DNA from 2 places in the Marinoscillum sp. HNIBRBA16962 genome. Region 1 is predicted to be linked to the other one. Evidence: riboswitches for the same ligand, from Rfam matches in the RefSeq annotation. Region 1 holds a riboswitch; the other holds the start of a gene.

Evidence for each region. Region 1 has a riboswitch for S-adenosylmethionine ahead of AC3E9V_RS15615 (homocysteine S-methyltransferase family protein). Riboswitches for the same ligand answer to the same signal wherever they lie in the genome.
Region 2: linked by a shared signal. The riboswitch ahead of AC3E9V_RS05530 (nitrite reductase) and the one ahead of AC3E9V_RS15615 (homocysteine S-methyltransferase family protein) in region 1 are both predicted to bind S-adenosylmethionine.

What each region holds. Positions count from the first base shown of each region.
Region 1 covers NZ_CM173603.1:3,774,660-3,777,808, forward strand. The annotation lists gene metH (methionine synthase) at 1-380, opposite strand, end outside; gene AC3E9V_RS15615 (homocysteine S-methyltransferase family protein) at 402-1,415, opposite strand; SAM riboswitch class I at 1,464-1,586, opposite strand; gene AC3E9V_RS15620 (Ppx/GppA phosphatase family protein) at 1,672-2,574, shown strand; gene AC3E9V_RS15625 (phosphoglycerate mutase family protein) at 2,581-3,090, opposite strand; gene AC3E9V_RS15630 (adenylate/guanylate cyclase domain-containing protein) at 3,122-3,149, shown strand, end outside.
Region 2 covers NZ_CM173603.1:1,313,090-1,316,238, forward strand. The annotation lists gene AC3E9V_RS05525 (amidophosphoribosyltransferase) at 1-1,342, shown strand, start outside; SAM riboswitch class I at 1,578-1,691, shown strand; gene AC3E9V_RS05530 (nitrite reductase) at 2,045-3,149, shown strand, end outside.

The sequences.
Region 1 (3,149 bases):
TTACCCTGAATGCACTGGAGTCCTGCTTCAATAATTTCCCATTTGGATGAGTCAATCATAATCGGAATCCGTGATATCTCAGGTTCTGATGCAATGAGGTTCAGGAATCTGACCATTGCAGCTTTACCATCCAGCATCCCCTCATCCATATTCACGTCCAGGATCTGAGCTCCACCTCGTACCTGATCGAGGGCTACTTCCAGGGCTTCTTCGTACTTGTCCTCCCGGATGAGGCGGGCAAAACGAGCTGAGCCTGTCACATTGGTTCGTTCGCCAATGTTTACAAAATTGGTGTCTGATGTAATGACAAGCGGCTCCAGGCCAGAAAGCATCAATGGTTTCATAGGCATATCTGTTACCTTCATGGTAACTCCATTCAAAATTTTTGCGGCTAAAATGGTTTAAGCAATCACTTGCTGGTTACTAATAATTTTGCGGGGCTTATACTTGCCGGCTGCCTCCGCAATGGACCTGATATGGTCCGGAGTAGTACCACAACACCCCCCGATAATATTGACCAAACCTTCCTGAAGGTATTCCTCTATCTGCATGGTCATTTCTTCAGGAGTCTGATCATATTGTCCAAATTCATTAGGCAGACCTGCATTTGGGTGGGCGCTCACCATGTAGTCTGATTTCTCAGCCATGATCTGTAAATAAGGCCTGAGCTGGCTGGCTCCAAGGGCACAATTCAGACCAATGCTCAAAAGAGGCATATGACTTAAGGAGATTAAAAATGCTTCGGTAGTCTGACCGGACAAGGTTCGTCCTGACGCATCCGTAATGGTACCGGAAACCATAACGGGTAATTCAATGCCTCTTTCACTCACTTCCTCGTCAATGGCCATTAAAGCGGCTTTGGCATTAAGCGTATCAAAAACCGTCTCTACAAGTAAAGCATCTACCCCCCCGTCAATCAGTCCTTTGATCTGTTCACGGTATGCTGCCTTTAATCCATCAAAAGAAACGGCCCTGAAACCAGGATCATTTACATCCGGGGAAATGGATGCTGTACGGTTTGTCGGGCCTATTGAACCTGTTACAAAACGTGGTTTATCAGGATCTTTTGAGGTGAATTCATCAGCAGCCTCTCTGGCGATTTTTGCTGACTGAAAGTTCAGCTCATAAACCAAATGCTCCAGGTGATAGTCAGCCTGTGCTATTGATGTACTGCTAAATGTATTCGTTTCAGCAATATCAGCTCCGGCCTCAAAATAGGCGGCATGAATCTCCCTGATCACATCGGGTCTGGTGATGGAAAGAAGATCATTATTCCCCTTTAAAGCGTGAGGGTGATCCTTTAACTCTTCATTTCGAAAGTCTTCCTCTTCCAGTTTGTATCGCTGTATCATGGTACCCATGGCGCCATCTAACACCAATATTCTCTCCGACGCTATGTCTTTTAGCTTTGTCATTATCCAGGTTATTTAAAGACATTTATTTGGAGAAAGGTGTGAGTGGACAGCTTATCTCTTCCCTGACGCTTCGGTCTGGGTGGGAATTGGCACCGAAATCCAGACTGTGAACGTCCGAAAAGGTTGCCAAGGCTTCACAGGGCCCAATCCCTCCGCCTTTCTCGATAAATGTGATGCAAATATACACGTGATTCCTCATAATAAAAATGAAAATATTTCAAGGGCTCAATTTCTGAAACGACTACTTTTGGCTCCAATGAAATTTGCAGCTATTGATATAGGATCTAACGCCATCAGGTTACAGATCACCAAAGTGATTGAATTCGAAACAATTATCACGTTAAAAAAGCTTGAATACGTTCGCTTCCCTCTTCGATTAGGCCATGATGTTTTTAAAACCAAAAAGATCAGCCCGGAGCGTGAAGAAAAATTCATGAAGCTTATGACGGCATATAAGCACCTCATAGACCTTTATGAAGTAGATCATTTCTATGGTTGTGCTACTTCTGCCATGCGTGAAGCTAGAAACGGTAAAGAGATTGTTGAGCGGGTGAAAAAGGAATTAAACCTGCAGCTCACCATTATATCTGGCGAAAAGGAAGCTTCACTGATCAATAATGTCATCAGCCTTGATCTGGATGATAAGATATACCTGCATATAGATGTAGGAGGTGGAAGTACCGAGCTCAATTTCTATAAAAATAAAGCCAAGATCTTATCCAATTCATTTAAAATAGGGTCGGTTCGCAGGCTCGACCATGTGGATTCTCCCAAAGCCTGGAAAGCCATGAAAGACTGGATTTACCATCAGGTTAAAGATTATAAGGGCATTACTGCCATTGGTACCGGAGGAAATATCAATAAGATCTATGAGCTTTCACAGGTCGGTAAAAAGAGAAAGATATCCCTCGATACGGTCATGAAAGTGCAGGAATTTCTTAAAAATATGTCTCTGCAGGATCGGATGTCAAAACTCCAGTTAAACCCTGACCGGGCAGATGTGATCATTCCGGCCTCTGAGATCTACATTGAGGCCATGAAGTCTGCCGGTGCCAGAACCATGGTGGTTCCGGATGTAGGACTGAAAGATGGTATAAACTATTACCTTTTTGAAAAGTACTACCCGACAAAAGGGAAGGTATTTGTGAAAAACTCCTGAGCGGGTTTAATAGTTGATAATGGTGAAGGTTCCATTACCTACTTCAGTAACCGTCACTATAAAAATATCATTGTAGTCATCATCAGCAAGTTGGTCAAAAAGCTCTTTTCCGATGAGCTCATTGACCATAAAGGGCACAGTGTTTGAGTGCCCGCAAACCAGCACCGTCTTCCCTTTATGCTGTTTTACGATTTCCTCAACAAAACCTTTCTGATGGGGCTTATATACTTTGGTAATTACACCTTTCAGATGGGCTGTTGGGTAAATGGTACTGGTATTTCTACTGAAACGTGTGGTGTAAATGGTCTCAATAGGTTGGCTGTTCAACATATAAGCCAGTCTTTCAGCCCTCAGCTTACCTTTTTCAGTAAGCGATGGGTCGGATGTACCATCCTGCTCTTTCTCAGCATGCCTCACAAGGATGATTGTTGTCAGGTCCTGACTCCTCACTGGAGACACACCCAGGAATAGCAACAGAATGAAAAAGATCTTCGGGAGAAGGTGTTTGTTGTTCATATCAGAAACTTACCAAATAATTTGTAATTTCATGGGTCCAACATCAGGCCTTTTTTTGA
Region 2 (3,149 bases), 2.5 Mb from region 1:
TGTAATGGAGAAAATCGGTCACTTTCTGGATGAAGCAAATCAGGCGATTTTTGATAAGTACCGTGGACAAAAGACTAATCAGCAGATCACTGAGATCATTGAAGATGAAATTGATCTGCGAAGAGTTTTAGAAAAATCCTGCCGTGATTTTGACGGAGGATATATTATGACAGGAATGGTAGGCTATGGAGCTGCTTTTGTGGCCCGTGATCCTCATGGCATCCGTCCTGCTTATTATTATGCAGACGATGAAGTGGTCTCTGTTGCTTCAGAGAAACCTGCTCTTAAAACAACTTTTGACTGTGCTTATGAGGACATAAAGGAGATAAAGCCGGGACATACCCTGATCATTGATAAAGATGGAAGCTTCAGGGAGGAGCCTTTTATTCAGTCAGGGGAAAAGAAATCCTGTTCATTTGAGCGTATTTACTTTTCAAGAGGCACTGACCCGGATATCTACAATGAGCGCAGAAAGCTTGGGGAGCTGCTTATCCCTCAGGTATTAAAAGCTGTGAATTTTGATCTGAAGAATACCATTTTCAGCTACATCCCAAACACAGCAGAAACCTCTTTTCTGGGTCTGCTGAGAGGTATAGACCAATACCTTATCAATCAACGCAAGGACATCATTCTTGATGAAAAACCCAGCGCTGATTCTCTGGAAGATATTTTATCATTCAGGCCGAGGGTGGAGAAGCTTGTGCTTAAGGATGCCAAGCTCAGAACGTTTATCACAGATGATGCGCATCGCGATGATCTGGTAGCTCACGTTTACGATACCACTTATGAGGTAATTAACAAAAATAAAGATACCCTGGTAGTCATAGATGATTCTATTGTGCGTGGCACTACATTGGAAAAGAGTATTCTTACCCTTCTAGATAAGCTTGAGCCTAAAAAAGTAGTTATCGTATCATCAGCACCTCAGATTCGGTTTCCGGATTGCTATGGTATAGATATGAGTAAGATGAAAGAATTTGTGGCTTTTAGAGCTGTATTGGCCCTGTTGGAAGAGCACAATAAGGAATATTTACTAGATGAGGTTTTTGAGAAATGCCTTGCCAGTATCAGAGAGAAAAGTGCTCCAAACTATGTGAAGGAATTATATAAGCCGTTCACTTATGACCAGGTATCAGCAAAAATTACAGAAATTGTAAAACCAAAAAACATGAAAGCTGAGCTCGAAGTGGTTTATCAGACCGTCGATAACCTGCATAAAGCCTGTCCACACCATCTTGGTGACTGGTATTTCACCGGAGACTACCCTACACAGGGGGGGAACCGGGTGGTTAATAAAGCCTTCATCAACTTCATGAAAGGAGCAGAAGTCAGAGCTTATTAAGCGTTTCGCAAAACCAATTCTTTTCCGGAACCTTTCATAACTAACCCTCGTTTAGGTACCATATTCATTTGGCAAATAAGCCTTCTTAAATGGCTTGGTATTGAAAAAGTGGAAATTTGAAGGCTAAAATTTGGAATTCATCTAAAATTTCTCAAAAATGTCGGCTATTTATCATAAATCATTTTGATGTTTGAATAATCTGATTCACCTTTGAGGTATCAATTCTAGAAAAATTGATTTATAAAGAAGCGTGGAGAGACAGGCTCTGAGAAACGCTAGCAACCTGAAAACTAAAATTAAGGTGCTAATTCCTGATTTCTTCTGTATAGTCAGAAGAAGGATATGAATTAATTGATATGAAAATTACTAAAAACGTATTCTTTGATCTCTTCATTAGGCCGGTAAGCAAATGGGCTGTGTGTTGTTGCTGTTGTTGTAAATGATCAGAAACCTTCTGATTTTTTCACAAGAGCAATTTTTAAACCGATAACACACAAAAACTAATGAATACAATCAAAACTAACTTCCTGAACAAACTAAACAGTGCATGCTGTATCTGTATGTGTTGTTGTGTATGCTGTATTTGTACAGCCTACCCGGGGAAGCATTATGTGTAACAAATAAAGAATTTTAACAATAATGTGTCAGAAACCCCGGAGATGAAACCTCGGGGTTTTTTTATGACCAGAAAAAATTAAAGACATGAGCACACAAACAATTAGTCCAGAGGCAGTCGCTGATATACAGGAGCTTAAGGAAAAGATCCAAAGCTTTAAGCTGGGGCAGATTCCGGAAGAGCGTTTTAAGGCTTTTCGGCTGGCCAGAGGGGTTTACGGTCAGCGACAGCAAGGCGTGCAGATGTTTCGTCTTAAACTACCGTACGGCAAGATCACTGCTGATCAGCTGGAGACGGTAGCCAACCTTTCAGAAACGTACACCAATGGAAATCTGCATCTGACCACCCGGCAGAACATTCAGCTTCATTATGTGAACCTGGATGATACCCCGGAGATGTGGGAAGCTCTGGAGAAGGTAGGAGTTACGACAAAAGAGGCCTGTGGAAATACGGTCAGGAATGTAACTGCATCTCCTTTTGCCGGTATAGATCCGGAAGAGCCGTTTGATGTGGCCCCTTATGCTCAGGGTGTATTTGAGTACTTTTTAAGAAATCCTATATGCCAGGAGATGGGGAGAAAGATTAAAATAGCTTTCTCTTCCAGCCGTGCAGATGCTGCCTTTACTTACATTCATGACTTTGGGTTTATCCCTAAACTGCAAGGAAAGAAGCGCGGGTTTGAGGTTCTTGTAGGAGGAGGGCTCGGGGCTCAGGCTTTTGTGGCACAAAAAGCTTATGATTTCCTGCCGGAGGATGAGCTTATTCCTTTTGTGGAGGCCGGATTGCGCGTGTTTGATCGATATGGAGAGCGCGAGCGGAGACATAAAGCCCGAATGAAATTCCTGATCGATCCTAAGAAAGGTTTGGGTCTTGATGGGTTTATGGAGCTGGTAGACAAGGAGCGAAAGGCGCTACCATATCACTCCTACCAGATAAGTGTGCCAAAGGAAAAAACTCCGGTGCCTGAAGAAAAGCCAATATTTGCTATAGACGATTTTGAGTATGATGAAGCTTATAAGCAGTGGTTTTTAACTAATGTGTTCGAACAAAAGCAAGAAGGATTTTATGCTGTGAAAGTCAGGGTTCCTTTGGGTGATATCCACGCTAAAACTGCAAGAAAGCTTTCCGATATCGTAAGAAATTGGGCGGCGGATGATATCCGAATAACCCTCAATCAGGGCTTATTGCTTA